2 regions of the Chryseobacterium sp. CBo1 genome follow, and region 2 is predicted to be linked to the other one. Evidence: riboswitches for the same ligand, from Rfam matches in the RefSeq annotation. Region 2 holds a riboswitch; the other holds the start of a gene.
The links. Region 2 has a riboswitch for cobalamin ahead of BA768_RS14390 (TonB-dependent receptor plug domain-containing protein). Riboswitches for the same ligand answer to the same signal wherever they lie in the genome.
Positions count from the first base shown of each region.

Region 1: another riboswitch for cobalamin. It lies ahead of BA768_RS13125 (YncE family protein); the one in region 2 lies ahead of BA768_RS14390 (TonB-dependent receptor plug domain-containing protein).

Region 1 is NZ_MAUH01000023.1:107,730-126,952, forward strand. It holds gene BA768_RS13085 (hypothetical protein) at 1-187, shown strand, start outside; gene BA768_RS13090 (hypothetical protein) at 228-464, shown strand; gene folP (dihydropteroate synthase) at 518-1,300, opposite strand; gene BA768_RS13100 (DUF1599 domain-containing protein) at 1,551-2,105, shown strand; gene BA768_RS13105 (BT_3928 family protein) at 2,116-3,225, shown strand; gene BA768_RS13110 (TerB family tellurite resistance protein) at 3,296-3,646, shown strand; gene BA768_RS13115 (S9 family peptidase) at 3,670-5,796, shown strand; gene tpiA (triose-phosphate isomerase) at 6,049-6,807, shown strand; cobalamin riboswitch at 6,961-7,149, shown strand; gene BA768_RS13125 (YncE family protein) at 7,253-8,524, shown strand; gene BA768_RS13130 (T9SS type A sorting domain-containing protein) at 8,532-9,653, shown strand; gene clpP (ATP-dependent Clp endopeptidase proteolytic subunit ClpP) at 9,730-10,413, opposite strand; gene dnaG (DNA primase) at 10,526-12,496, opposite strand; gene BA768_RS13145 (hypothetical protein) at 12,604-13,221, shown strand; gene BA768_RS13150 (transglycosylase domain-containing protein) at 13,229-13,819, shown strand; gene tsaE (tRNA (adenosine(37)-N6)-threonylcarbamoyltransferase complex ATPase subunit type 1 TsaE) at 13,887-14,294, shown strand; gene BA768_RS13160 (alanine dehydrogenase) at 14,364-15,557, shown strand; gene BA768_RS13165 (hypothetical protein) at 15,566-15,937, shown strand; gene BA768_RS13170 (histidine kinase) at 15,957-16,727, shown strand; gene BA768_RS13175 (LytR/AlgR family response regulator transcription factor) at 16,705-17,415, shown strand; gene bla-A (CGA/CIA family class A beta-lactamase) at 17,515-18,393, shown strand; gene BA768_RS13185 (hypothetical protein) at 18,424-18,843, shown strand; gene BA768_RS13190 (3-hydroxybutyryl-CoA dehydrogenase) at 18,843-19,223, shown strand, end outside.
Region 2 is NZ_MAUH01000029.1:428-13,686, reverse strand. It holds gene namA (NADPH dehydrogenase NamA) at 1-513, opposite strand, end outside; gene BA768_RS14395 (cytidine deaminase) at 620-1,102, shown strand; cobalamin riboswitch at 1,474-1,651, shown strand; gene BA768_RS14390 (TonB-dependent receptor plug domain-containing protein) at 1,687-3,522, shown strand; gene BA768_RS14385 (YncE family protein) at 3,535-4,581, shown strand; gene BA768_RS14380 (CCA tRNA nucleotidyltransferase) at 4,653-6,074, opposite strand; gene BA768_RS14375 (L-threonylcarbamoyladenylate synthase) at 6,233-6,781, opposite strand; gene BA768_RS14370 (transposase) at 6,846-7,193, opposite strand; gene BA768_RS14365 (DinB family protein) at 7,400-7,903, opposite strand; gene BA768_RS14360 (GNAT family N-acetyltransferase) at 7,965-8,417, opposite strand; gene BA768_RS14355 (cystathionine gamma-synthase) at 8,474-9,691, opposite strand; gene gldC (gliding motility protein GldC) at 9,700-10,026, opposite strand; gene BA768_RS14345 (gliding motility protein GldB) at 10,110-11,096, opposite strand; gene BA768_RS14340 (GNAT family N-acetyltransferase) at 11,216-11,749, shown strand; gene nadE (NAD(+) synthase) at 11,759-12,550, shown strand; gene BA768_RS14330 (ribonuclease domain-containing protein) at 12,664-13,146, shown strand; gene BA768_RS14325 (barstar family protein) at 13,217-13,259, shown strand, end outside.

The DNA of each region.
Region 1 (19,223 bases), on a different contig from region 2:
TCCCGAATATCATGATTTCAGATTCAGGAAGCTGGATCACCTTTATCAGGAAGTCGGTCTGGAGTGGAATAATTTCCTTTCATCTTATTTCAATCTTGGGTTGTTTTACAGAGTCGGATATTACACAACCACGAATTTTAAACAGAATTTTGCGGTACAGTTTAAATTAAAACTTCTCGAATTTTAACATCAGTAATGAGCAATAAATAATAAGTAATTCTAAAGAAATGAAAAAAATAGAAATAAAAGCAGAACAGTTTTTTGAATTATTAAAATTAAAAGACACATCAATGTGGTCGGTTTTCTCCCAAATGATTGATGGTGAAGAAAAAGAAATCATTTTTTTAGATAATGAAGAAAAGATTCTTTTCAATTACATTCTCCCTTCAAATGCTGAAAAACTTGAGGAAGACCGAAAAGAATTTTCAAAACAATTTTCTGATAAACTGACGAACCTGAATTGAGTTGGAGGGCTTGAGAGTTTGTGAGTTTTAGAGTAAATCTTCATCAGAATACTCTAAGACTCTCCGACACAACCACTCTCCCACTTCAAAATGCTTTTCTTCGCTTCTGCAACATCGTGAACTCTTAAAATTTTCGCACCTTGTTTCAAAACCTGTACATGTAATTTCTGAGTTTCTTCGTTAATCTCTAACGCCGACTTTCCTAAAGGTTTGTAAATAAAAGATTTTCTCGAAATTCCAATCAGCAAAGGAAATTTTCCGAACCCGAGAAACTGGGTTTCTTTAATCATTTTCATTTGATCTTCAACTGTTTTTCCGAATCCGAAACCGGGATCAAGAATAATGTCTTTGATTCCTTTTTGTAATAGCTCGTTTGTTTTTTTTGTGAAATACTGATTGATCGTCAGTGTAATATCATTAAATTTAATTTTATCATGCATCGTTCCGTATGAAGGATTGACGTGCATCAAAATGTATGGAAGTCTCGTTTCAGCAACAACATCGAACATATTTTCATCAAATTGTCCGCCCGAAATATCATTGACCAGATCAATTCCTTCATTAAAGCCAAATTTTACCGTTTCTGCATAAAAAGTATCCAGCGAAATTAAAGCTTCGGGAAATTCCTTTTTAATTTCAGAAATCACCGTTCCTATTCTTCTGATTTCCTCATTACTGTTCAGAAATTCAGCATTCGGTCTTGTCGATTGCGGACCAATGTCAATAAATTCCGCTCCGTCTTTCAATAATTTTTCAGCATGTTTCAGCGCTGATTGTCCATTATTAAATTTTCCGCCATCAGAGAAAGAATCAGGAGTCAGATTTAAGATACCCATGATTTTTGGTGAGCTTAAATCAACCAATCTTCCGTTGCAGTTTATTGAGTGGGAGAATTTTAGAGTTTGAGAGTTTGAGTTTAATCCGGAGGAGTTATTTATGAACATTTAAATCGGTCAAATTTTATTGCTGTAAAATTAATCAAAATACTTTTCAAAACACGTAAACTCTATCACTCTACAACTCTCAAACTTCAAATTCCCCCTCAAAAACCTAAAAATTTGTATATTTGAAAGATTAAGCAAATTTATGTCAAAAACTTCAGAACAGTTCGGTAAAGTTATCAGTGAATGTCGTGATCTTTTCAGTAAAAAAATGCATGATTACGGTGCAGCATGGCGAGTTTTGCGGCCAAGTTCGATTACCGATCAGATCTACATTAAAGTCAACAGAATCCGTACACTACAGATGACCGACGTTAAAATGATTGACGAAAGCGAAGAAGGAGAATTTATTGCTATCGTCAATTACTCAATTATCGGGCTGATTCAGCTGGAGAAAGGTCTTTCTAATGATTTTAATGAAAATCCTGAAGAAATTTTAAATCTTTACGACAAATATTCTGCTGAAGCTCAGGCTTTAATGGAAAAGAAAAATCATGATTACGGCGAAGCTTGGAGAGATATGAGAATTTCATCCATCACCGATTTGATTTACCAAAAAGTACTGAGAACCAAACAGATTGAAGACAATGAGGGAAAAACATTAGTTTCCGAAGGTTTGGATGCCAATTATTTTGACATGCTGAATTATGCCGTTTTCTGTCTGATAAAATTTTCTGAACAAACACATCAACCAAAATAAAAACAATCGTATGATCAAAGGTTTATTACGTATCATTATTGCCATCATTTTCATCGCTTCAGGTTTTGTAAAAGCTGTGGACTTGGTAGGTTTTTCCTTTAAAATGGAAGAATATTTTTCACCTTCGGTTTTTAATATGCCGTTTCTTGAAAAATTTGCCCTGCTATTTTCAATCATTGTGGTGGTGCTGGAATTGTTTCTTGGCTTTTTATTGTTATTAAAACTAAAACTGAAATTCACGCTTTCAGCATTGATTGCGTTGTGTGTTTTCTTCGGATTTTTAACTTTCTATTCGGCATATTTCAATGTTGTCACAGATTGCGGATGTTTCGGAGATGCGATTAAATTTACACCTTGGGAAAGCTTCGTGAAAGACGTTGTTCTTTTGGTTGGTTTAATCATTCTTTTTGTTTTATACAGAAAAGAATTCAGCAAAAAAGATCCTTATGGAGAAAACAATAAGCCTGAAAGCAATAAATTTAAATCAGTTGCTTTGGGAGTTTTCTGTGGAATCATGATTGTTATTATGTCGATGGGAATCATCAATGAGCCGATTATCGATTTCCGTGATTATAAAATCGGAACAGACTTGAAAGCAGAGAAAGCTAAAATCAATAAAAATCCTTCTGAATACAAAACTTTTTATACTTTGAAAAATTCTAAAACAGGGAAAGTTTTAAAGGTAAATCAGGATGATTACGTCAATAAAACAGAGTATTGGGAAGAAGGTTCGCCATGGAAAATTGAAGAAGGTAAAAATGAATCTGTTCTCGTAAAAGAAGGTTATAAATCTGAGATTGTAAAATTTAAAATCGAAGATCCGACCGGAGTTGACTTAACTGACGAAATCATCAATGCACCAAAAGCAGTAATTGTATTTGCTTATCATCCCAAAGATGTTTCGCCGGAATTACTCAAGAAAGTGGAAGCTAAAGTAAATACTCAAAAAGGAGCTGTGATCTATGGAGTTTCTACCGAACAAAGCACTTTTAAAACCATTAAAAATGCAATGATGGACGGAACTGCCATTAAAACCATTGCAAGAAGCAACCCGTTTGTTTTAACATTGGAAAAAGGAAAAATTGTTGACAAAAAGCCTGCAAAAAACTATGTTAACTAATTTTAGTTAATTGTGAAATGGTGAATTGTCAATTTTAAATATTGAATCTGGAATTTTAAATCTAAAAAAAATGCATAAATCAAATAAGCCTATTGCCGGGTATCACTTGTTAATGATTCTTTCATCTGTTGACGGAGAATTTGCTCCCGAAGAAGGAATGTTGGTACAGCAATATCTTGCTGACGAATTTCCTTTTAAGATGAATTTGGACAACGAATTGGAAACCATCGCATTGCTTCAGCCTGAAGAATGGAAAGATCATTTTGAATTCCATGCACGTTGTTTTTTAGACGATTCTACGGAAGATGAACGTGTAAAATTTGCTGAATTTGCAAAATCGCTTATCAAAGCAGATAACATTGTGACCGATGAAGAACATACATTTTATAAGCTTCTGAAGAATCTTTGGAATTTAAATTAGTACTAAAAAACCAAATATATAAAATGAAAAAAATTTATTTCTCCTTATTAGTTATGAGTACAGCGATGTTCCAGTCTCAGATATTTCCGGATCTTAATGCTCCGGTTGCCGAAAAAAAACAACATGTTCGTGAAATTCACGGTGATAAGGTAAATGATCCTTATTACTGGATGATCGACTATTTTAAAAAAGGAAAAGACTCTACACAGGTTGTAGATTATCTGAAATCTGAAAACTCTTACTGGGAAGGAATGATGAAAGATACTGAGCCATTCAGAGAGAATCTCTTTAAGGAGATGAAGGCAAGAATTAAAGAAAAAGACGAATCTGTACCTGTTTTAAGAAAAGGCTATTATTACTATACGAGAACTGAAACCGGAAAACAATACTTCAAATATTGCAGAAAAAAGGGCAATCTCAATGCGCCTGAAGAAATACTGCTTGATGTAGATCAGCTTGCGGAAGGACATGCATATTACTCTGCATCGGGTTTCAGCATCAGTCCTGATAATTCTAAAATGATTTACGGGGTCGATGATGTTTCAAGAAGACAGTATAAATTGTTTTTAAAAGACCTTAATACGGGGAAAACAACCGATTTAGGAATTAAAAACACTACGGGTTCTGCAACCTGGGCAAATGACAACAAAACCATTTTCTACACCGGAAAAAATCCTGAAACGCTTTTAACGGAGAAAATTTTCAGACATTCTTTAGGTACTGATCCGTCGAAAGATGCAATGGTTTACGAAGAAAAAGATAAAAGCAATTACATTGGCGTAGGAAAATCTAAGAACGAAAAGTTCATCATGATTTATTCAGGCGCTACAACTTCTTCGGAAACACTTTATTTAAGCGCCGATGAACCGAAAGCAGCTTTCAAAGTTTTTCAGCCGAGAATGAAGGATGTTTTGTATGATGTAACGCCTTTGGAGGATAAGTTTTTGATCACAACCAACAAAGACGCACTGAATTTCAAGGTAATGGAAACTCCTTTGGATAAAACAGGCGTTGAAAACTGGAAAGATTTTATTCCGCACAGAAAAGATGTTTTGATGGAAGGAATTAGTGAGTTTAAAAATTATCTGGTCTTCAGTGAAAGACAAAACGGGCTTTCTCAATTGGTTATTTTTGACAGAAAAACCAATAAAAAGGAATTTCTGAAATTCGATGAACCAGCATATACCGTATACCCTTCAGGAAACCCTGAATATAATACCGATAATTTCAGATTTGGTTATACTTCGATGATTACACCAAGTTCGCAATTTGAACAGGATTTAAAAACAGGAAAAAGAACTTTACTAAAGCAACAAGAAATTTTAGGCGGCTACAATAAAGACAATTATGTAACCGAAAGGCTTTTTGCAACAGCAAAAGACGGCACAAAAATTCCAATTTCCATCGTTTATAAAAAAGGGTATAAAAAAGACGGAAACAGCCCGCTCCTACTTTATGCTTATGGTTCTTACGGAAACTCGATGGATGCCACTTTCAGCAGTACAAGGCTTAGTCTTCTAAACCGTGGTTTTGCCTTTGCAATTGCTCACATTCGCGGGGGTCAGGAAATGGGAAGACAATGGTATGAAGACGGCAAAATGATGAAAAAGAAAAACACATTTACCGATTTCATCGAAGCCGGAGAATATTTAGTAAAAGAAAAATATACTTCTCCAAAACATTTGTACGCACAAGGAGGAAGTGCGGGAGGACTTTTGATGGGAGCTGTTGTGAATATGAAACCAGAACTTTGGAATGGCGCAATTGCACAGGTTCCGTTTGTGGATGTCATCAATACAATGTTGGATGAAAGTATTCCTTTGACAACAAACGAATACGATGAATGGGGAAATCCTAATAACAAAGAAGCATACGATTACATGAAATCGTATTCTCCGTACGAAAATATTGAGAAAAAAAACTATCCTAATTTATTGGTAACAACAGGCTTGCATGATTCTCAGGTACAATATTTCGAGCCTGCAAAATGGGTAGCCAAATTAAGAGATCTGAAAACCGATAAGAATGTTTTATTCTTAAAAACAGATATGGATTATGGTCATGGTGGAGCTTCCGGAAGATTTGATTACCTGAAAGATATTGCTTTGGAATATGCTTTCATGTTTAAACTGGAGGGAATTAATAAATAGTAAAAACGAGTTAAAATTACAATTAAGACTTATTTTTAACGCAACGTTCGCAAAGTAAATTAGATAGTAATCATTATTTCGTTCGCAAAGGCACTTCGTTCAGCAAAGGCTAATTGCGAACATAGCTGAGTGAAACGCCTTTGTGAACGAAAAATATTTTCAAGGAGCTAAAAAGAACTTTGCGAGCATTGCGTTTAAATAAAATTTAATGTTTAAATAAAAACAAAAGAAACAAAAAGATAATATAAAACTATGAGAAGAAAAATAGTTGCAGGAAACTGGAAAATGAACAAAAATGTAATTGATGCTCAGCAATTAATGATTCAATTACTAAGCTATAAAAACAGCAACACTGCCAATTGCGAAGTCTGGATCGCACCGCCTTCACTGTATTTAATGATGGCTAAAGATATTTTTGAGAAAGACGAAATCGGAGTTTTTTCTCAGGATATGAGCGAATTTGAAAGCGGAGCTTACACTGGTGAACTTTCTGCAGATATGCTTGAATCGATCGATGCAACAGGATCTTTAATCGGTCATTCTGAAAGAAGACAATACCACGGAGAAACCGACGAAAGCTGCAACAAAAAAGTAAAACTGGCTTTAGATAAAGGTCTAATTCCTGTTTACTGTAACGGTGAAACTTTAGAGCAAAGAAAAGCCGGACAACATTTTGACGTAGTAAAAACTCAGACTGAAAAAGCCCTTTTTACCCTTTCTGCTGAAGAAATCAAGAAAGTGGTAATCGCCTACGAACCGGTTTGGGCAATCGGAACGGGAGAAACTGCAACTCCGGAACAGGCGCAGGAAATTCATGCACACATCAGAGGAATTATTGCTGAAAAATACGGAAAAGAAGTTGCTGACGAAATTTCGATTCTTTACGGAGGTTCGGTAAAACCTGATAATGCAAAAGAAATTTTCTCTCAACCGGATATTGACGGTGGTCTTATCGGCGGTGCTGCTTTGAAACTGGAAGATTTCTCAAAAATTATTGAAGGTTTCAATTAAGATTTAATTCATATTAAAAATAGTAAAGACATATCGTTTGGTATGTCTTTTTTAATTTATTTATCAAAATAGACATTCAAAAAACAACAATTATCTATATTAATTTAAAGATCATTGAATTATTAATAAAATAACAATCAAAATTTAAATAATATCTTTGCAGAAGTTTAAGGTTGAACCATAGCGTTCATTAATAGGGAATCAAGTGAAGTAACATAATTCTTGAGCTGTACCCGCAACTGTAAGCTAATCAAATTATTATAAAGACACCACTGAACTCAGGTTTGGGAAGGTTATAATAAGATGCAAGCCAGGAGACCTGCCTTAGATGAATTTCAACTTTCGGGAATAAAAGTTTATGAGATCAAATCTTCGGATATTTTTTTCATGAATGTTTTGTCCTGCAGTGAAGTTTCGGGAATAAAACTTTAATTTAAATTATATCATGAAGAAAATCTATTTTCTTATTCTTGCATTTGTAGTCTTTTTTGCCAATGCACAAACTGAAGGAATTCTTGTTCTTAACGAGGGCGGAGCAGGAAGCAATACTGCTGAAATTTCGTTCATCAACAATCAGTCGGTTGTTACCAACAACTATTTTAAGCTTAAAAATAATAATGCAACGTTAGGCGATACGGCGCAGGACATTAAAATTTTTGGCGATAAGATTTTTGTGGTTCTCAATATTTCCAATACGATCAAAGTCATCAACAAATCTGATTTTTCTTTGATTACTACGATTTCAACAAATGTTGCCAATCCAAGATACATCGCATTCAGCGGAAATAAATTTTATGTTACCAATTGGGGAAACAACAACATGGCAAACTATGTGGCGGTTTATGACCTGAATACGTACGCTCACGAAGCCAATATTCCTGTAGGAAATGGTCCTGAAAAAATCTTCAGCAAAAACAACAAATTATATGTTTTACTGAAAGGAGGTTACGGACTCAACCAGTTTATGGATGTCATCAACACTACAACCAATAGTGTAGAATCACAGGTAAATGTAGGAGACTCACCGAACAGTATTTTTGAAAAAGATAATTTACTGTACATTATGAGTTCGGGAGATCCTTATTCTGCTTCATCTTTCGGAACACTTACGGTATATAACACAAACACTCAAAGTACCGCTTCAAGCACAACATTTCCTGTAGGGGTAAAACCATCTTATATGGACACCGACGGAACAAATATTTACTACATGAATGAAGCTTCTATCTACAAAACACCGATTGCTTCGCCATCAATTAATACTCAACCAATAGCCGTTACGCCGATTACCGTAAACAGTTATGGTACCGCATACGGATTTAATGTTGTGAATAATACCATTTACGCAGCAGATCCTTCCGGATATATTGCTCCCGGGAAAATTTATGCCTACAATTTGCAGGGTACTTTACAAAATACTTTCACGGTAACTTCTTTACCTAATCAAATTATTGCTTACAATAGTGCTTCACTTTCAACAGTTGAAAACACAAAAGCTTCTAAATTATCATTATATCCAAATCCTACAAGTAACAGATTCTTTGTTCAAGGCTTAAATTCAGGAAATATTCAGGTTTATGATGTTAACGGAAGAATGATTATCAACACTCAATACACTCAAAACGGAATTGATGTAACTGCACTTTCTAAAGGAGTTTATGTTGTGAAAATCTCCGGTAAAAACAATAGTTTCTCAGAAAAATTAATCATTAAATAAGATTAAAATGCCAAAAATATTAAGTTTTATATTTACTCTTATTGTTGGATTTTGTTTCGCACAATTTACCGCAAATGATGTAAAGTTTTTTGTAGGAACAGGTTCTCAGACTGCTTACTTTGTAGCAGATTTTAAAGACGGAACAGATGACAGATCTTATGCATGGGGTATAAGATTCAATCCCGGACAAAATCCTACCGGACCACAAATGCTTCAAATGATAAAAAATGCAGAACCTGCGTTTGATTATAATTTGACTTTTAATAATGGATTTCTTGACAAAGTAACCTTCAATGATCACACCGCACAATCATCTCCTGACTGGTGGAGTTTATGGGTAGGAAATGATACCAACAGCTGGTCAACAGTGGGATGGATGAACAGTGGAACCCTTTCAGACGGAAAATGGTATGGAGCAAGTTACGGTTTTAGTAATCCTACCGCTCAAGCTCCTGCAATGCCAATTCCAGCATACAGTTCTTTATGGTACAATTCTTCTCAGATCACCAACTGGATTGGTTCAGGTTCCAATAAAAGTTTAGTTGTTGTAGATTTTGGAACTAATGATTCAAACGGAAATGCCAATTCCTTTGTTTTCGGAATTCAATACAACGGAACGATCACGGCTGAACAGGCTTTACAGCTCATTGATGCGCAAACAAGTTCATTTAATTACACTTCAATAGCAAATCAGGTTTCAGCTCTATCTCTAAATTCTTTTTCAGGAACAGCAAACGGAACAGATTCATGGAAACTGTATAAAGGAAGCAATTTATCCAACTGGAAAACCAACACCAATCTTTCCACAGTTATTTTAAATAATAACGATTGGTTCGGATTAAGCTTCGGAACAAGAAGACCTTTTACCCCAACGGAAGCAAACGTTACACTAAGCGTTTCAGATGTCGTGAAGGAAAAATTTAAAATTTATCCGAATCCTGCAAGCAACTTTATCGTTATCGAAACAAAGGATACTATTAAAGACATCAACATCTACTCGGTTTCCGGGCAAAAAGTAATGAATACCCAGAATAAAAAAATCAATATTCAGAATTTACAGAAAGGAGTTTATTGGGTTGAAATTAAAACCGACAAATCAACAACAACTCATAAAATTATCAAAAAATAATTCTAAAGAATCATCATTAAACAGTTTCGGCGCGCCCAAAGGGCGCGCCGAAACTTATTTTTAAACCGAAGAAAAACTATTTTTCTTTAGATCTTTGGAGAACTTCATCTACCATTCCAAACTCTTTCGCTTCCGTAGAAGTCATCCAGTAATCTCTGTCTGAAGCTTTTTCAACCCACTCGTAAGTCTGTCCCGAATGATCTGAAATGATATCGTAAAGCTCTTTTTTAAGCTTCAACATCTCTCTCAAATTGATTTCCATATCAGAAGCAACACCTTGAGCTCCACCGGAAGGTTGGTGAATCATCACTCTTGAGTGTTTCAGCGCAGAACGTTTCCCTTTTTCACCTGCAACCAATAAAACAGCTCCCATTGAAGCGGCAATACCGGTACAGATTGTAGCAACATCCGGCTTAATAATCTGCATGGTATCGTAAATTCCTAAACCAGCATAAACACTTCCTCCTGGAGAATTGATGTAGATCTGAATGTCTTTCGAAGGATCAGCACTTTCTAAGAATAGCAACTGAGCAGTAACGATGTTTGCAACCTGATCATCAATCCCTGTTCCTAAGAAAATAATTCTGTCCATCATTAGACGAGAGAAAACGTCCATCTGTGCAACGTTCAATCTTCTTTCTTCCATGATGTAAGGTGTAAGATTGGTTGGGTTGAACATTCCCATATACTGATCGGTTACCAAACCGTTGTTTCCTAAATGTTTTGTAGAAAAATCTCTGAATTCTTTTTTAATGTCCATATTTCTATTGGTATTTTTAAAATTTATTTAAACTCTAAATTACAACTTTTATTCCTAAAAATTTATAAGACTTTTTGTCCGATTTTAAGCTTTTAAAATTAAAAAGTTAGAGTTATTTGTAAGTGTAAATACCCGTAATTGCAGAATAATCCAGAATTTTGGCAAGCTCTACACGAACTTCAGAAAGCATCTGTATTTTTTTTATCGCCGCAAAATAGAATTCCGGATCGGGAATTTCAGAAAGTTCTTTTGTGAATTTGGCAATCAGAAAATTAACGTATCTAAATTTGTGAATCAGGATATCTCCGGCAACCTGTTCAGGCATTTTATCACCATAATTGGGTGCATCAATATTTCTGGTCGTCCAGTCCTGAAGATCATTGTAGATATTCATCGAATTGGCGGCTGCAGAGCTTATTTCTTCATCCATCAAGGTAAAAAAGAAACTTCCTTTGCGGAGCTCTTCATTGTCAATCCCTTCTTTGATGTGCCTTACAATTTCTTTATTGATTTCAACCTGAAACTCATAGTTATCTTCTTCGAAATGATGCAGAATCTCTTCAATCACCGTGATGTCATACTTTTGATTGTCGGGTGTAGTTCGATGAAGAATCATGTCACCATAATTCAGAATATGTTTTATTAAATCATTTTCGAGTTTTGTTACAGGAAAAAGAATTAAATCTAATTCTGAAACAGGCTCATCGGAAACTTTCAGCTGAATCGGTTTTTCTTCCGCTTTTGCCTGAGCTTTCTGAGTCTGATTTTGGGTAATCTGTTTCTGAATATCAAGTTCATTAAATAAACTCTGCTCCGACAGTCCGAATTTTGTGGAAACTTCTTTTAGATAAACTTCCTTTTTCAAAGCATTCTGAACAAAAGAAACCGATTTTACAATATCCCTGATTGCTTCAGCTTTCTTGATCGGGTCATTTCCGACTTCTTTTAAAAGAATTTCCGCTTTAAAATCAATAAAATCCATCGCCTGATTTTCGATGAATTTCTCCACATATTCCTGCGGATGTTTTCGGGCAAAAGAATCCGGATCGTCACCATCAGGAAAAAGCAGCACTCTGATGTTCATTCCTTCCGTTAAAAGCATATCGATACTTCTGAAACTCGCTTTTATTCCTGCATTATCACCATCAAAAAGAATCGTTACATTTTCCGTAAGCCTTTTTATAAGTTTAATTTGTTCCGTCGTTAAAGAAGTTCCCGAACTTGCGACAACATTCTCAATTCCGGACATATGAAGTGAAATTACATCCATATAACCTTCCACCAAAAGACAGACATTTTTTCTTGAAATTGCCTGTTTGCTTTGATTTAAGCCATAAAGAACATTCGATTTATGATAAATCTCGGTTTCAGGTGAGTTGAGATATTTGGCAGTTTTAATATTATTCTTAAGAATTCTTGCGCCAAAACCTAAAACCCTTCCCGAAAAACTGTGAATCGGGAACATAACTCTTTCACGGAAACGGTCGATTCCATTCGGAGCATTTTCAGGAAAAATAGAAAGTCCAGATTTCTCTAAAACTTCTTTGGTATAACCTTTTTCAATCGCAAATTCTGTAAAAGCATTTTTCTTTTCGGGCGAAAAACCAAGCTGGAACTTTCTGATGATATCATCTTTCAGTTCACGCTCTCTGAAATACGAAAGTCCGATTGCTCTACCCTCTTCGTTTTCCCAAAGAATATTCTGAAAAAAATCGTTCGCTACTTCATGAATTTTATAAAGCAAATCTCTTTCAGATTGGGCATTTTTTGCTTCCTCTGAAAATTCACGCTGGTCTTCTTCAATTTCGATTCCGTATTTTTTGGCAGCGTGGCGAAGTGCCTCAGGATAGGTGAAATTTTCGATTTCCATTAAAAAAGAAATCGCTGTACCTCCTTTTCCGGTTGAAAAATCTTTCCAAATCTGCTTACTTGGAGAAACTACAAAACTCGGCGACTTTTCTTCATGAAACGGACTCAAACCTTTAAAATTTGATCCCGCTCTTTTCAGCTGCACATATTCACCAACAATCTCTTCTACGCGGATTGTTGAAAATATTTTATCGATCGTCTGTTTGGAAATCATACTGCAAAAATAATGAAATGATTTTGAGCTCAAGCTAATTTACATCTAATTGCAAAAATTTCAGTTTAAGTCATTGTTTTTTAGTGTATTTTTAGCAAAAAAAATAAATGAAGAAAATTTATTCTGTTTTAGTTTTTATTTTGAGTCTTCACCTTTTGATGTCTACAGATTGTTCAGGCTTTCATGAGGAAGATATTGAAGTAGTACCGAATAAAATAAAAATCAGTTTAGATAATTCGAAAGTATATCATGTAAATGATACCATTACCATTTACGGTCGTGTTTCTGTAAAAGGATTTAATGTGGTTTCAAAAGATTCGGTGAAAATGGAAGGAAATCCACTTTTCATGATTTCTGCTTCTAAGTTATTAAAAAATCAGAGTGCTTATAATTTAAAATATTCGCTCGATAAATTTAAAATTATATCAAAAGATTTTCAGATCGATAATTATGTAAACTGCCCTAACTCTATGCTGTATAACTCTGCAACAGAAGATACGGGATCAAAACTTTTTCGATATGAAGTTAAACTCATTCCTCAGGAAACAGGAGATTTTTTAATTTATTTTGATGATACTTTTTCACTTCAAAATATAATTAAGAAGCAGAACATACTTCAAAGCTATCCTATTTCAGATACAAATCCAATGGTTTGGGAAGCTTGTGGAAACAGCAGTGTAAAGGCAAATCTTGCGGAAGGAGATGTGTTTATTGAAGTAAAATAATTTAATAATGAAATATCTCAAAAGAATATTTTTTCTGTTTCTTACATTAATTTCTCTGTTTATTTTATATCTAGGATTTGGCGGAAATTATATCTTAAATATAGATGCAAAAAGAATGATAACTAATAATTTAAAAACTAATAAAAGTCTTCCGCAAAACATAACCAGCTTTTACAATACTATTTACAAAAATTCGTTATCAAAAAATTCGTGGAACTTTCTTCTTAATTCCTATTCTCAAAAAGATTGCCCTTGTTATCAAATGACGCATAAAATTATGCCTCAATTAAATATCAAAAATCTATCTGCACTTGATTACATCCTTGTGACACGATATATAGAACATAATTTTAGCCAAAATGAATGTTTAAACTTTAATTTAAGCAGTTTTGATTTTTTAGAAAATAGAGAGGGAATTGACAGTGTTTCAAAATCTTTATTCAATAAACCAGTTGAAAATTTAAAACCTATTGAAGTTGCAGAAGTTTTCGCATTATATGAAAAACCTTTAAAAAATAACCGAAATAGAAATCCTGAAAATGCCAAGAAAAGAACTGAACAGTTATATCAGCTGTATTTAAAAAACTCAAACAATTAATAATTCTGTTTTAAAATTTATTTATAGCTAAAAGGTTTTATTAATTTTGTAGTCTTAAATAAATTTCATGTATTTCGAAATTAAAAACATCAGCGACTGGCAAAATGTCGTAAACTCAATTTTACCCGAACTGAAACACAATATTCTTTTATTAAAAGGAAATTTAGGGGCTGGTAAAACTACTTTCACTCAGTTTTTATTGAAAAATCTTGGCAGTGAAGATGAAGTGAACTCCCCTACTTACTCTATTGTAAACGAATACAAATCACCCAAAGGAAAAATTTATCATTTTGATTTATATCGTCTAAAAAATATTGATGAAGTGTACGATATTGGTATCGAAGAATATCTCGACAATTCATTTCTGTGCATCATAGAATGGCCGGAAGTGTATGAAGACGAGCTTTACGGTTTAGAATACCATTCAATGAGCATCAATAGTACAGGTGAAAGCAGAGAAATCACATTCGAATAAATAGTATATCTTTGCTTAAAGAAATCGATTGTACAAAATAATTTTCTGTAAGCCATAATTGTATCAAAAATGAGTACGACAAATATTTTTACTCCTTTTTCCGAGGAAGAATTAATGCCAAAGGAGGAAAAGTTGGAAGTTATAAAAAAAGGGAAACAATTCAGTATAGGAATTCCTAAAGAGACTTGCCTCAACGAAAGAAGAGCATGTATTACACCAGATGCGGTGCAGGTTTTAGTAGAGCACGGCCACGAAATTATCATCGAATCCGGTGCAGGACAGGGCTCATTTTTCACAGATTTACAGTATTCAGAATCAGGTGCAAGAATTACGCAGGATGCAAAAGAAGCTTTTTCTCAGGATCTGGTTTTAAAAGTAAATCCTCCTACAGAAGAGGAAATAGATTATTTTAAACCCAATACGTATCTGGTTTCTGCCCTTCAGATCAATTTAAGAGACAAAGATTATTTCTTAAAATTAGCAGAGAAAAAAGTCAATGCAATTGCTTTCGAATTTATTGCTGACGAATACAAACAATTGGCATTGGTAAGACTGATTGGCGAAATTGCAGGATCCGTTTCTATTTTATATGCATCAGAATTATTAGCCCTTTCAAATGGCTTAATGCTGGGCGGAATTACAGGTGTAAGACCTACCGAAGTTGTCGTTTTAGGAGCAGGAATCGTTGGTGAATTTGCCACAAAGGCCGCAATCGGTTTGGGAGCGAGTGTAAAGGTTTTTGATAATTCACTTTCAAAACTTAGAAGGCTTCACACATTGGTTGACAGCCGTGTTCCGACATCGATTATCGATCCTAAAGAATTAAGTAAAAGCTTAAGAAGAGCCGATGTCGTTATCGGAGCTTTGCCAAGACTCAATATGCAGCCGATCGTAACCGAAGATATGGTCATGAAAATGAAAAAAGGCAGCGTTATTATTGACATTGTGATCGACAACGGAAAAGCCATCGAAACTTCTGAGCTGACGACAATGGAAGATCCTTATATCATCAAACACGGCGTTATTCACTGCGGATTACCGAATCTTACTTCGAAAATGCCAAGAACAACCACGAAAGCAATCTCCAATTTCTTCCTTTCTTATATTTTGAATTACGATGAAGAAGGTGGTTTTGAAAATATGCTGATCCGTAAAAACGAAATGAAGCAAAGTCTTTATATGTATAAAGGAAGACACACCAAGAAAGTGATCTGCGACCGTTTCGGACTTACCTATCACGACATCAATCTTTTAATTTTCTAATTTTCTTCATGAAAAAAATAAAATTCTTTTTAATCGGTCTTGTTCCGGGATTGATTATTGTATTTTTTGTTCTTAATAAAAAAGGTGTTAGCTGCAGCGGTTATTTACCAAACAGCCGTGTGATTGCAGAAACACTTTCAAAAGATTTTACGTATTCCGATCAGTTTAAAGCTGAAATGACAACTTTAAAGATTAACGAAAAATTCTTAAAAGACAGCATCATTACTTTAGGAAAAATAGATTTTGACCGTAGCCATGCTCAGAAAAAGCCTTGTCCGGATTACGTTATAACCTATCCTGAAAAAAATCCTGTTTATGAAGTTACATTTGAAAAGTGTGAGGAAAAAGCAGTTCTGAATAATCTGAAAAAGCTTAAATAAGTCTCAATTCTAAATTAAAATGGAAGGCAATCTCTATCTGGTTCAGGATTATCTGATTTTCATCGGAGTTTTTGCCATTTTCCTGTTTCTTGCAGCAAGTATTTATCTTTTCGGGCAAAATCAGCGTTTAAAAAACAGAAATCTAAAGCTAAACGCAGCCAACAAATTAATAGAGCAGAAACTAAATGATGTTCAGCTTGAGCATATCGGTACAAAGCTCAATCCGCATTTATTTAAAAACATTCTCAATTCTGTACAGTCACACGCTTATCAGACCTATATGTCGCTTGATAAATTGGCAAATGTTCTGGATTACATTTTGTACGAAAGCAACAACAAATTTGTAAGCCCAAAAGAAGAGCTGCAGTTTGCTTTAAGCCTTATAGAAATTAATAAGATAAAGATCAACCCGCTTTTTGATTTCAGAATTAAATCTAAAATTGACAAGTCGGATTCTATTTTTGAGGAAAAAGTTTTTGCACCGCTTATTTCGGTTGATCTAATTGAAAATGCTTTTAAACACACCGATTTTTTAGCACAGGATTCATTTATTTCTATACAAATGGAGCTCGAAGGCGGAATTTTCTCCATGAAAGTAAGCAATAAAGCTTCCCTGAAAAATGTTTTGCCCAAAGAAAACAGCGGATTCGGAAGCCAGTCTTTAGATCAAAGGCTTAAAATGATTTATACCAATTTTTATTCGCTTCAGAAAAACTCAAAAAACGGTATCTTCACGGCAGAATTAACAATCAATTTAGGAGAATTCTATGATAAAATGCGTTATTCTTGATGATGAATTGTTAGCGATAAGCTATCTTAAACTTCTCTGCGAACAAATTGATAATGTAGAAGTTGTAAGAGCTTTTAATGATCCTAAAATCTTTTTGAGTGAAATTGAAAACATTGATTGTAACCTCTGTATTTTAGACATCGAAATGCCAGGAATGACCGGCTTACAGGTTGCAGAACTGATTTCCGGATCGAAAAAAATCATTTTCACCACTGCTTATAAAGAATATGCAGCCGAAGCTTTTGACCTCAATGTTGTGGATTACGTAAGAAAACCGATCAAAAAAGAAAGGCTGATTCAGGCATTTGAAAAGGCAGCCGATCTTTTAAGCAGTACTCAAAAGAAGGAATTCATTGAATGGAATACCAATATTGGTAAATCTACCATTTTCACAGAGCAGATTGCTTACATCAAAACTTCGGAAATCGACAGTCGAGACAAAGATATTATTCTGAAAGACGGAACAATGATCGTTCTAAAAAATCTCAATTTCAAATCCCTTTTGGAGATGCTCCCTTCAAAGGATTTTGCACAGGTGAATAAAAAAGAGATCATTGCTTTATCATCGGTAAAAGTTTTATCTACCAACGAAATTATCACCACAATTTCTACAGATTCTGATCAGTTTCTAAAGCTTCATATTGGTGAAACATATAGAAATTCTTTGATGGAAATGTTCGGAAAGTAGAAACTGTTTTCTTTTATTTCAGATTAAAATTTCGTCTGCTTATTTCTAAAAAGTCTTAAATTGCAAATCACTTTCAGATTCAATTTTAAACAAAATAATATGAAAAAAACAAGTCTTCTTTTCCTTTTGATCTCGGCATTCACTTTTGCCCAGCAATCTCTTTTAGACCAGAAAATAAGCTCCATTATTAAAGATAAAAAAGCAACCGTAGGAGTTTCTGTTTTAGGATTTGAGGATGGATTTAAATATGATAAAAATGCCAATAAAAAACTGCCGACTTTAAGTGTTTTCAAGTTTCACATTGCTTGCGCGGTCTTGGATCTTGTTGATCAGGGAAAATTATCCTTAAATCAAAAAGTTGTTTTAAAAGAATCTGAATTATTACCAAAAACCTGGTCACCGATAAAAGAAAAATATCCTACAGGTGATATTGAACTGACTTTGGATGAAATTATCGACTACACCGTTGCATTAAGTGATAATAACGGCTGCGACAAATTATTAAAAATGATCGGTGGAACACAAACTGTTCAGAAATTTATGGATTCTAAAGGTGTAAAAGGCTTTCAGATCAAAGTAAATGAAGATGAAATGCACAAAGACTGGAAAAATCAATACAAAAATTACAGCACCACAAAATCTGCTGTAACTCTCCTTAAAAGTTTTTATGACGGAAAAATTCTCTCAAAAAAATCAACTGATTATTTAATGAAAATCATGCTCGGAACAAAAACCGGAATGAATAAACTAGTAGAACAGCTTCCTAAAAACACTCCTATTGTCCATAAAACGGGAGCTTCCGGGAAATACGACAATGATTTAACGGTTGCAGAAAACGATATGGGAATTGTAACCTTACCGAATGGCAAACATTATGCAATAGCTGTATTTGTAAACAATTCTACAGAAACAGAGGTTGTAAACTGTAAGATGATTTCAGACATTTCAAAGATCGTTTGGGATTATTTTAATAAGTAAAATTTTAAGCTTAATTTTAAAACCATTAAAATGAAAAAAATATTTTTAGTTTTCGCAGTCTTTGTAAGTACATTTTTCTTTGCCCAGAAAAGTGAAAACTTCTATGAAATAAGCTACAACAGTATTTGTTGCGGACCGCCCTCCACAGCTCCGGTGATGAATTATGTTGAAACTTTTCAAAGCAAAAACAAAACAAAAGCGATTGAAATCTTCAGACAGTCAGGTTTGGGAAGAGAAGGCGAATTTAAACTGTTTATCGGAATTGATGCACTTTCGAAATCTCAAAAAAGTAAGTTCTTAAAAGGTCTGGAAACAGCAGTAAATTCGCAGAATAATGCAAAAAACCAAAACAGTGACGGAATCGTGAACTTCAGTTCTCAGCCTGTAAAAAAAGAAAATCTTAAGCAGATTAATAATTTAACTATATATAAAAAAGAAAAAGTAAAATGATCAAAAACATTGTCGTTATCGGAGCAGGAACCATGGGAAATGGTATTGCACACACTTTCGCACAAAGCGGTTTTAAAGTAAATTTAGTTGATGTATCTCAGGACGCTTTAGACAGAGGATTAAAAACGATAACCACTAATCTTGACAGAATAATTGCCAAAGGAAATCTTACAGAAGAGCAAAAAGCTGAAACCTTAGGAAATATTACGACCTTCACGGAACTGAAAAATGCGGTAACCAATGCTGATTTAGTTGTAGAAGCTGCGACTGAAAATCAGGATCTGAAACTGAAAATTTTCGCTCAGATGGATGAGTTTGCCCCTGAAAACTGCATTTTATCAACCAACACTTCTTCAATTTCTATTACAAAAATTGCTGCT
Region 2 (13,259 bases):
TGCATGAATTTCAATCACATCAAAACCTGCTTTTACCGCTCTTCTTGCAGCATTCTTAAAATTCTGAACCTGTTCTCTAATTTCTTCTACCGTCAGTTCATGTGGAATTCTTTCGGAAGGATGATAAGGAATAGGGCTCGGCGCTAAAGTTTCCCAGCCTTCTTCCAAAGATATTTGTTTATTTTCCCAGGTAGACCCTTTTCTTCCTGCATGAGCCAATTGAATTCCTATTCTGCTTTCCGAATTCTGGTGAACAAATTCAACAATTTTCTGCAGTTTTTCTGCCTGTTCGTCATTCCAGATTCCCATGCAGTGATTGGTAATTCTTCCTTTGGGCTCTACTCCCGTTGCTTCTACGATGAGAAGCCCGGTTCCGCCTTGAGCACGGCTTCCGTAATGAACAAAGTGAAAATCATTGGCTAAACCATTTTCGCAGGAGTACATACACATCGGTGACATTACCCAACGGTTTTTCAGCTCTACATTTCTGAATTTTATTGGTGAATATAACATTGAGTTTATTTTTTTAAAGTTTAAAATTACAATTTACTATCGTAACAAAGATATTGCCAGCTTCACCAAAATAGTTTACTTTTATGCCCTTTTTTACGCAGAAAAAATGAAAAAAGATATAAAGATCAATTACGAACATTTCAAAGGCAGGAATGAACTTAATGAAGTTGAAAACAGCCTTTTTGAAAAAGCAATTCTGGCAAGAGAAAGTGCTTATGCGCCTTATTCTAGTTTTTTTGTAGGATGTGCCGTTCTTTTACAAAATGGTGAAATTTTCACAGGAAACAATCAGGAAAACGCCGCTTTTCCTTCCGGACTTTGTGCTGAAAGAACTGCTTTATTCTGGATCGGTGCCAATTTTCCTCACGAAAAAATAAAAAAGATTTTTGTGGTAGGCGGACCTAAAGAATTTTCAGAGAAAAATCCTCCGATTCCACCTTGTGGAGCTTGTCGCCAAAGCATTATTGAATACGAAACAAAGCAAAATGAAAATATTGAATTGTATTTCTCCAATTTAAATGATGAAGTAATTAAAGTGAGCTCGATTAAAGATTTGCTTCCGTTTTATTTTGATGGGACGTTTTTGTAGAAGTTTACCACAGATTTCTCGATTACAACAGATGATTGAAAATATTTTCATATTATTTTGCTTTAAAAAAATTTAATTTAAATAGAGAATTTTAGATTTTATTTTTAAATTTAATATGAACCTATTTAAGTTTTAGAAAAACGCAAAGACGCAAGATTCGATAAAAGTTCTCTGTTTTTAAGGCGCAAAGAGAAAATCAAAGATTTTCTTTTATAATGCTGATGATTAACTTTATCGAAGATAAAATCCTTGCGTCTTAAAAACATATTATAATTAAACAACTTTTGCGCCTTTGCGAAAATCAATCATAAAATTCCTCATTATTAATTTTTAAACAGGCTCTAAAATTTAATCTTTCTTTTCAAAAAAACTATATTTGCAAAAATTTTGGTTTCCAGGAGATTGGAACGAAGAGGGAATTGGGTGGAAATCCCAAACTGTCCCCGCAACTGTAAATCGCATATAAAATTCCTACAAAAAACCACTGCCAAAGCGGGAAGGTGTAGAAAAGCGAAAGTCAGGAGACCTGCCAGAATTTTAATTATTAATAAAATGATTGCTTTCGGAGGAAAGGCAAATAGGTTATGATTTTAAAAAAAACGTTCATTTTAGTTTCTGTTTCTTCCTGTTTTGCCTTGTATTTTGGTCAGGAAAAAACCATCGATACGGTATATGTTTTCGACAATCAGATGAAAAAAGTAAAACTTTTTCATTCGCTGAATACTTTGTCTCCTGCAGATATACAAAAAAACTCATCCAATCTTTCTGAGGTTCTGCGTTTTCAGTCGTCAGTTTATATTAAAGAAAACGGTCGTGGAGCAGTTTCTTCGCCATCTTTCAGAGGAACAACAGCGCAACACACTGCTTTTGTGTGGAACGGAATCAACATTAATTCTCAGTTTTTAGGACAGGGCGACATCAACAACATTGCACTTTTCGGATATGATCAGGTAGAAATAAAAGCCGGAGGAGGAAGTGTGATTTACGGAAGCGGAGCGATTGGAGGAAGCATTCATTTGAATAATGACCTGAGCTTTAATCAAGGTTTTAAAGGATTATTCAATTCTGAAGTTGCTTCGTTCGGAACTTATAATAATTTTCTGAAAGCCTCTTACAGCAACGATAAATTCAGTTTTAAAGCTTCCGGAAATTATTCGATCAGTGAAAATGATTATGAAGTTCCTGAAAAAAAATACATCAACCGAAACGGTAAGTTTTACAATACGACATTCAATATAGGTGCAGCTTATAAAATTGCAAAAAACCAGACAATTTCCTGGCAAAGTCAGTTTTATGATGCAACACAGAACTACAGAATTCTTGAAGAGAATGGAAATAGGACAAGCTATGAAGCGCAGACTTTCAGAAGTCTTGTTTCGTGGGACATCGATAAATCTAAATTTTCAAACAGTTTAAAAGCAGCTTATACGGAAGATAATTTCCAGTATTTCGGAGTTTATAATGCGCCTTTTACGAGTGGGGGAATTAATAAGAATTACATTTTTAAAAATGATTTCAATTATTTTATTATCCCTAAACTGAATATCAACGTCATTGGAGAATTCCAGCAAAACCAGGCAGAAGGGTTGGGAACTTCAGAGCTTAGAGATGCCAGTAGAAATGTGGGTTCGGCTGCAGGTTTATTAAGATATTTCGCAACATCAAATCTTCGTTTTGAGGCTGGAATCAAGCAGAATTTCATAGAAGACATCAGTTCGCCTCTTCTCTACTCTTTTTCAGGAAAATGGAAAGCCAATAATTGGTATCAGGTTAATTTAAATCTATCAAAAAACTTCAGATTCCCGTCATTTAATGATTTGTACTGGGAACCTGGAGGAAATTTAGATTTAAAACCAGAAACTTCGGCTCAGGCGGATTTGAATCAGGAATTTAGCGTTTTTGGATTTAAACTAAGCCTTACTCCATATTATATTAAAATTGATAATATGATTCGTTGGCTTCCGACAGCAATGGGTTATTGGGCAGCTTTTAATACCGAAAAAGTAGAGTCTTACGGTTTGGAGTCTCAGCTTAGTTATGAAAAATCTTTCAATCAAAATCATTCTGTAAAGCTTATTGCAGGATATGTTTATACAAAATCCGTAGATTTGGAAACTCAAAAACAGCTGATGTATGTGCCATTGCATAAATTCTCTTCGAATATAGATTATCAGTACAAATTTTTGAGAGTTTTTGCACAGGGAATGTTTAACGGATTGACTTACACCACGTCTGATGAAAGCAGAAAATATGCGATTTATCCTTATTTTGTAATGAATGCGGGAATATCTGCTACAGTTTTAAAAAAATATACTTTAGGTTTTAAAGTGAACAATATTACAAATACGGTCTATGAAACGGTAGAATATTATCCGCTTCCGAAAAGAAATTACAGTATCAATGCAACAATAAATTTTTAACATTATCATATTATGAAATTAAACAGACTATTACAGATTATTTTCGGATTCGTCCTTCTATTTTCGGTTTCTTGTACGTCAGATTACGAAGAAATCATTCCGGAAATAACGTATAACAACGGACTATTTATTACCAATGAAGGTAAATTTCAAACACCAAATGCAGATGTTACTTTTGTTACAAAAGATTTGAGTCTGATGCAAAATGAAATCTATAAAGTAAAAAATAACGAAAATTTAGGAGACGTTCTTCAGACAATGGTTATCAATGGAGATAAAGCTTATCTTTTATTGAACAACTCAAATAAAATTACAATTGTAGACCGAGTAACGTTCAAAAAAACGGGAGAAATTACAGCGCAGATTAACAATCCTCGTTATATGGCTGTAGCAAACGGAAATCTTTATATTTCTAACGATCAGTACGGAGGTGCTAAATATGTAGGTGTCTATAAATTATCTGATAATTCTTTCGTAAAGAAAATTGATTTTGCATCAACAAGCACTGTAGAAAATGTTGTGGAAGCCGGTGGAACAATCTTTGTACAAAATGCTTCTTACGGATTTGGTAACACTATTACTAAAATCAATACCACAAGCAACACAATTGACGGAACGGTTATTACAGTTCCTAACGGGGATATCAGCAAAACAATCTCTTCCAACGGAAGTGTTTATACAATTGCAGGAACTGCTACAGATTCTTACATCTATCAAATTTCACCTGCAGGAACTATTACAAAAACGACTACGCTTACAGGTATCGCAAATGGTAGAAATATACAAGTTGACGGCGGAAGATATTATTTCAGCTCTTTAAACAAAATCTACTCAATGGATATGAACTCCACTACTGTTCCTAGTCCTCTTTTCACTACGGCTGAAACCGATCCCAACTTTGCGGTTTACGGATTTAGCGTTATTGAAGGAAGGATTTTTGTATCTGATGTGAAGAAGTTTACTGCACCAAGCGAAATCACAGTTTATACAACCGCAGGAACAGTAATCAGCAAGTTTACAGCCGGGATAGGAGCGACTTCGGTTTATAAAAATTATTAATCTCAGAATTTTTTATCCAAAATAAAAATGCGGTTTCAAAAGAAACCGCATTTTTTGTTATGTATTTTGTTTTAAGCTAAAGTCAAACCTAATTTTTCTGCTTCCGCGATCACAAATTTTTTAGCTTCTTCACTGTCATTTCCAATCTCACCTTCAAGAATAGCTTCTTTTACTTTTTCCTTTAAAATTCCTATTTCTCTGCCCGGCTTTAAATTAAACATCTGCATAATTTCTTCCCCTGAAATCGGCGGCTGAAAATTTCTTACCTGGTCTTTTTCTTCAACTTCTTTTATTTTCACCGCAACATATTCGAAATTCTTCTTGAATTTCTCCTGTTTCCTTGAGTTTTTGGTAGTAATATCGGCTTTACAAAGAGTGAACAGGTCTTCCATATCTTCTCCGGCATCAAAAAGCAGTCTTCTCAATGCAGAATCCGAAGCATCATCGGTAATCAGAGCAATTGGGCGGGAAGAAAGCTTCACCATTTTCTGAACATACTTCATATCCGACCCCAATGGCAATTTCAACCTTTGAAACAATGTCTTTACCATTTTTGAACCTAAAAACTCATGTCCATGGAAAGTCCAGCCTGTTCCTTCCACGAATTTTTTTGTCGGAGCTTTTCCGATGTCGTGAAGCAATGCAGACCAGCGAAGCCAAAGATTATCAGTATTTTCAGAAATATTATCCACCACTTCCAAAGTATGGTAAAAATTATCTTTATGCGTTTGTCCTTCTACTTCTTCTACACCTTTCAGATCGATTAATTCAGGAATAATTAATTTCATCAATCCTGTCTGTTCCATTAATTTCAAACCTATTGAGGGTTTTTGAGAAAGCATGATTTTATTAAATTCAACCATAATTCTTTCCATTGAAACAATCTTGATTCTTTCGGATTCCTGTTTAATCGCCTCCAATGAATTGTCTTCAATCTTAAAATTTAAAGTCGATGCAAAGCGAACCGCTCTCATCATTCTCAACGGATCGTCGGAATAGGTTTGTGCCGGTTCTAAAGGTGTTCTCAAAATTCCTTTTTCCAGATCATCAATTCCGTTGAAAGGATCGATTAATTCTCCGAAATTGTCTTTATTTAAAGAAATCGCCATTGCATTGATGGTAAAATCTCTTCTTTTTTGGTCATCTTCAATCGTTCCTCCTTCCACTTCCGGTTTGCGGCTGTCTTCTGTATAACTTTCTTTTCTAGCACCCACAAATTCCAGCTCAAGATCTTTGTATCTGATCATGGCTGTTCCGTATGTTTTAAAAACCGAAACCTTCATTTTGGGATCGATTTCTTTTCCTACGTTTTGTGCAAGTTCGATTCCGCTTTGTTCAGTCACAAAATCAATATCCGTAGAAGCTTTTCTTTTCATCAGCAAATCCCGAACATAACCGCCCACAATGTACACAGACTGATTATTTCCGGCTGCTACTTCAGAAATTATTTTGAAAAGTTTTAGATTTTTATTTTGATTTAAATTAATGAACATTTCTTTTTAATTATTAGATGTTGGATGTCAGATGCATGATGTAAATTCAAGCATAACTAACGTAAAACCATTAAGAAATCAGATTTTTTAAGTTTAAAATTAAATTTCCGACTTCTTAATGGTTGAATAGTTTGCAAAGATAATTAAAATCTTTTCTTTTATTCTCGAAGAACTTTTATTCTGTTATCACTCCAAATTTTAATGACTGAAGAACCAGAATATTTTGAAACCACTTCCCTGTTTTCTTCCACTGCATAATCCACTAAATCAATCATTTCCTGAGAAATATTTGAAAATTTCAAGGGACTTTTTTCGCCACTGAAATTAGCGGAAGTTGAAACCAAAGGCTTATTCAATTTGGTAATTAGTTTTTTACAAAAATCATTTTTCACCAGACGAATTCCTATACTTCCGTCATCTGCCAATAATTCTTTCGGTAAGCCTCTCGGGTTTTCATAAACAATCGTTACCGGTTTTTCGCTTAAATCGATTATTTCCCAAGCCATTTCCGGAACGTCAACCAAATCCTGTAATCGTTTCTCATTTTCCACCAAAATAATCATGGATTTGTTTTTTTCGCGTTTCTTGATCTCGAAAATTTTATTGATGGCGTCTATGTTTGTTGCGTCACAACCTATTCCCCAAATTGTGTCTGTTGGGTAAAGTATTGTTCCGCCGGATTTTAGTATTTGTATGATATTTTCCATATTCAATAGGGGCGGGCTTTAGCCCGCCTTCAAAATTAAGCATTCATTTGGCTTTAGCCAAAGCTTACATTTTAAAATTATATTTATCAATAAATTCTTGATATTCTTCCGTGAATGATTTCTTTTTATGATGAATTTCCTGATTTTTAATATAATTCCGCACCGATTCAACCATAGATTCAGAAACCGAAACTGCAAAATATTCATCTTGCCAAGCAAATTTTTCTTTTGTTAGCTGATTTTTGTTAATCCAATAAAAAGATTCTCCTTTTAATAATTGAACAATCTTTTCAATATTTTGGTTTGATCCTAAAGAAATTAAGCAGTGACAATGATCCGTGTAGCCATTGACCATATCCAAATAAATTTCTTTTTCAACAGCATTTTCTTTGATATGTTTCCAAGTTTTGATTCTTAATTCTGAAGTATTTAGAAAAGGTATTCTATTTCTCGTTGAGAAACGATATGAATATAAATCTTAATGAAAGACATTTGTGTTGTTTTGTCAAAAATATAAATTTCTTTTTAGGTTTGGCTAAAGCCAATTGAATACTTTAATAAAAAAACGGGCTAAAGCCCGTTCCTATTGATAAAATAATTTATATTTATTTGATCACATTACAAATTCGGTAAATATCTTTCTTCAATCACATTCAAATGATGAATATTGTGACCAACAATTAATTTTCCAATCGTTTCGGGCGAGATTTGATTTCCGTTGGCTATTCCAATATTTTTTAAAGCTGAAGAATTTACAGTTTCCAATAAAATTTGAGAAGATTTTCTAATTGATTGATATTCCTCTAATAAAGATTCTAAACTTCTTTCATTGGCAAAAGAGTTTTTTGCGTAATTTTCTTCATCAAAACCCGGCAAATTCTTTTCTTCTCCTCTTGCAATCGCCAAAATTCTGTATTGAAAAACCCTTTCGGTATCAGACAAATGCAAAAGCAATTCTTTCAAAGTCCATTTTGCTTCCGCATAAGCAAAAAGAGACTGTTCTTCAGTAAGATTAGAATAAATCTGAACCGTTTTTTCTTCAGATTTTTTCAGCTCTTCCAACCATTTTTCTGATGGAATTAAATCTAAATATCTTTGGATGTATTTTTGAAAATCAGTCATGTTTTTAGTTATAAGTTATAAATTATAATTGTGAGAAAATTCACAATTGACGATTGACATTTCACTGAATTTTATTCGTCCACTCATAGAAATTTACTTCATCATAAATTTCGAATCCACAACTAGGATACAGCTTATTTCCAATATCATTGGATTTCCCGGTTTCAAGAAGAACTCCACAAGCATCGGTAGATTTTGCCAATTCTTTAGCTTCTTCAATTAATTCTTTTGAAAAACCTTTTCCGCGAAAATTATCATTCACAAATAAATCATTCAGCAACCAGTAACGCTTCATTCTTGTTGAAGAAAATAACGGATATAACTGAACGAAACCAACTAATTCATCATCCTTTTCAGCCACAAAAATTTCAGAATCTTTGTTTTCTATTCTCTCTTTCAAAAATTGTTCAGCTGCAGGAATATCGGAATCTTTATGGTAAAAAATTCTGTATTGGTCAAATAATTCAGATAATTGATTTAAATCTTCAATTGTTACTTTTCTTGTATTTTTCATTAAGGCTAAATTAAAAAATAAACATCCGCTATAAAAACGGATGCTTAAATTTATTATTAGGAAAAAGCTTTTTCCAAATCTGCTATTAAATCTTCTGCATCCTCGATTCCAACACTTAGACGAACAAGGTCATCTGTAATTCCTAATTCTGCACGCTTCTCAGCAGGAATTGAAGCGTGAGTCATCAAAGCAGGATGATTGGCCAAAGACTCTACTCCACCCAAAGATTCCGCTAAAGTAAATACTCTTACTTTCTCTAAAAACTTAATTGCATCCTCTTTTTTACCTGATTTAAACGTGAAAGAAACCATTCCTCCAAAATCTTTCATCTGAGATTTTGCCAGTTCATATTGCGGGTGAGATTCCAATCCAGGGTAAATTACCTGAGCAACCGCAGGATGAGATTCAAGATATTTTGCCACGGCCATTCCGTTTTCTGAATGTCTCTGAACTCTTAAAGCCAAAGTTTTAATACCTCTCAACACCAGATAAGAATCGTGAGATCCTAAAATTCCACCGCTTGCAAACTGAATGAAATGAAGTTTTTCTCCTAACTCAGCATCTTTTGCCACCAAAGCTCCCGCAATAACATCGGAGTGACCTCCCAAATATTTCGTAGCAGAATGCATAACAATATCCGCTCCCAAATCGATTGGTCTTTGAAGATATGGTGTTGCAAATGTATTGTCTACTGCCACCAAAATATCCTTTCCTTTTGCAATTTCTACGACTGCCTTAATATCCACCAATTTCATCAATGGATTCGTTGGCGTTTCCACCCAGATTAATTTTGTTTTATCTGTAATGACATCGGCAATTTTAGAAGCATCATCAAAATTCACGAACGTAAATTTCAACTGATATTTTTCAAAAAGTCTGGTAAACATTCTGTATGTTCCACCATATAAATCGTCCACTGAAACAACCTCATCACCTGGATTTAATAGTTTTAAAACACAGTCGATCGCAGCCAAACCAGAACCGAAAGCTAAGCCTCTTGCTCCGTTTTCGATGCTTGCCAAAGAGTCTTCTAAAGCCTGTCTTGTAGGGTTTGCAGCTCTTGAATATTCGTAACCGGAATGTACTCCCGGAGATTTTTGTGCGAATGTAGATGTTAAAAAAACCGGAACGTTTACAGAACCTGTCGCAGATTCGTGATGCTGTCCGCCGTGTATCACTTTTGTATTGAAATTCATTGTTTTATATTTTTGGTTCGAAGCTGGATGATGGATGCTGGATGTCTTTGTAAACTTCCAACATCTAACTTCCAGCATCCAGCATTTTACATTTTTATTGCAGATTTAATCGCAAATTCTTCCGCCATCTGTTCGATCCATTCGGCAACATCTTCTTCGCCGGTTGCACGCTGATACGTATTTCCCATAGACACGAAAATCTGATGCATAAACATTTTCATCTGATCTACCGGCATATCTTTTGTCCAAAGATCGATTCTTAAAGCTTCTGCTGCTTTTTCGTCCCACACTGAGATCATTACTGCTTTTGTTTCTTCTTTTTCTACTCCTCCATCCTGAGCATTCCAGGTCATTACTTCCGGGATATGATTTTCATCCAGCTCAACATCTATCGTTATCTGAGTCTTTCTCATTTTTCTATTTTCTATTTTGTTTATTCTCAATATTTAATAGCTTCGGCTAACTTCCAGCTTCCATCATCAAACATCCAGCTTTATTATTCTTCTAATTTCGGTTTGTATCCTGCTTTATTAAAAATTTCTGTGGCGTCCATTTTAAGGAAGTCCGTCAGTTTGGTTTCAGGATTCTTTTTAAAATATTCTTTGCAGATCTGCCATCCGGTAAAAACTCCAACCATCGGTGAAGATTCGTTATCAATTTCAGTATAAAACTTTGAAAATGGTCCCGGATTAATGAAACGGTCTACCAAACGGTGATCGTCTCCAAAAATCAAGTTATTTTCAACGAAATAATTATAAATATTGGCTTCGTTTGCAACCGCCCAATCGTATTGCTTTTTATCGTAATCCATTTTCAGGTAATCCGGAGTTTCCGGTAGAAAAGCATCCTGCAACAGCATCATTTTTCCGTTGTATACCAAGAGATCAATAAATTTCTGATGATCTGTAGAAAAAGGAACAATCTGCTCAGCAAAAAGCTTAGAAACTTTAGGAACAATATTGTTCGGGTTCATCGATTTTTGAAAATAACTTTCCAATCCTTTGTAATTTGGATTATTGTTTCCCATAAATCCGCTTATATCGATAAAAAGGAAATTGGTTTTATCGTCATACAAAAGTGGTTCCTGAACCATCTGTAATGAAGATGAAAACAAATATACTTTTGGAGTTTTAAAATTGGGAAAGTAATATTTAATATGGGTAAACAGATCTTCGAGTTCTTTTTTAAGTTTCGTGTGATCAATTTTTGAAATTGCTTCTTTATAAATTTTCACTTCATCCGGGTTCACTCTGTTTTTTGCGAAATCTTCATCAGAAACCGTCCCCTGAAACCACGGAAATTTAGCCTTAAACTGCTCTAACGGAACATTTACATCATAAAACTCTTTCGAAATATCGGTAAGCTCTACTTTTTCGGCCGGATTTTTTATTTCTACTTTCCAATCTGTTTCCTTTTCTTTTTTACAAGAATTTAAACTTAAAACTAAAAAGCATGAAAGTGCTGCAATTCTAAAAATCTTCATTATTTTTACATGAAATTTAAGTGTACAAAAATAAGGATATAAATATAAACTTATACTGAAAAAGGATTTTTTTGTAGCTATGAAAGTTATATTAAAAACTTTAAAAACACAAACCACACATGAATATCTATATTGAAACCGAAAGACTGATTCTAAGGAAGTTTGTGGAAGAGGACTATGAACGTCTTTTTCTGCTTGATTCTGATCCTAAAGTAATGAAATATATCGGAATAGCACCACTTACAAAAGCTGAAGAGTCGAAAGAAGTGGTGAAAATGATCATGCAGCAATATGAAGATAATGGTTTTGGAAGACTTGCTGCCATCGAAAAAGAAAGCGGACTTCTTGTTGGCTGGAGCGGTTTAAAACTGCACATTGCAGAAATCAACGGATATAAGAATTTTTATGATCTCGGTTATCGATTTCTTCCGGAAACATGGGGAAAAGGTTATGCTTTTGAATCAGGAAAAGCTTCCCTTGAGTTTGGTTTTAATGATTTGAACGCAGATGCAATTTATGCCAATGCGCATTCAGAAAATATCGCTTCCAATAAAACTCTCACAAAACTCGGTTTCGAAAATAAGGGTGAATTTACCGAGCCGGATGGAATTTGTTTTTGGTATGAGCTAAAAAAAGAAAATTTTAAACATTAAAAATATACAATGCAGACACAACAAATAATAGATCATATTGTAAGCTGGCTAAAAGATTATGCTCAAAAAGCAGGAGTAAAAGGATATGTCATTGGAGTTTCGGGTGGTGTTGATTCCGGTGTGGTATCGACGCTTTGTGCTATGACAGGTTTGAAAACTTTAGTTCTCGAAATGCCGATCAGACAACAAAAAGATCAGATCTCAAGAGCACAGGAACAAATTCATTTTCTAAAAAATAATTTTACAAATGTTAACGGATTCTCTGTAGATCTTAATGTGCCATTTGAGGCTTTACATGATATTTTTGATGTGAGAGATGATGAGTTCCCGAATGAAAAACTTGCTTTTGCCAATACAAGATCACGCCTCAGAATGCTGACTTTATATTATTACGGGCAAATCAACGGTCTTCTGGTTTGCGGAACGGGAAATAAAGTAGAAGATTTCGGAATCGGTTTCTATACAAAATATGGCGACGGCGGAGTCGACATTTCTCCGATCGCAGATCTTTATAAAACTGAGGTTTACGAGATCGCAAGAGTTTTGGATCTCCCTGAAAGTATTAAAAACGCAATTCCGACAGACGGACTTTGGGATGTAGACAGAACAGACGAACAACAAATCGGTGCTACATATCCTGAACTCGAGAAAATCCAGAAAGAATACGGAACAAAAACCGCAGAAGATTATGAAGGTCGTGACAAGGAAGTCTTCTTGATTTTCGACAGAATGCATAAAGCGGCTCAACATAAGATTAACCCTATTCCTGTTTGTGATATTCCGGAGGAATGGAGAGATTGAAAGTGAATCTTGCTTCGCAGTTGAATTGTCGATTGTGAATTTTTGCAATTTGTATTTTTTAAGCTAAAATTGACAATTCACTAACGAAGTTAAATTAACTATTGACGTACAATATGAATTCTAAAACCCGTTCGCTTTCCTTCGCCTGCCTCGGACTTATTCTTGGAATGTCTGTGATGTATATGTATAATCATTTTATTGATGATAAAAAAGCTCCGGAACAAGCTGAGACTATTTCCAAAACGTCTGAAAAACAATATGATCAAAAATCAATCGATCAGTTGACCAATGAAAAGACAGTCATCAATTACGTAAAACAAAATTATCAGCTCCCTGATTATTATATTACAAAAAATGAAGCCAAAAAACTGGGTTGGAGTCCTTCTCAGGCAAATCTTTGTGAAGTTCTGCCCGGAAAAGCCATCGGTGGAGATTATTTCGGAAACCGTGAAGGAAAACTTCCGAAGGGAGAAAACTATTTTGAAGCCGATGTGAATTACAATTGCGGAAATAGAAATGCTGACAGAATTGTTTTTACTAAAAATGGGGATGTTTATTTAACGAAAAATCATTATAAAAGTTTTGAAAAACAATAAAATCGTTGCGAAGAGTTGCTCTTTAACAATCATAAGAAAACTCCTACATTTGCACCATTAAAAGTAAACTATGAATACAACATATATCGACTTTACAGAAATCGGCGATTACG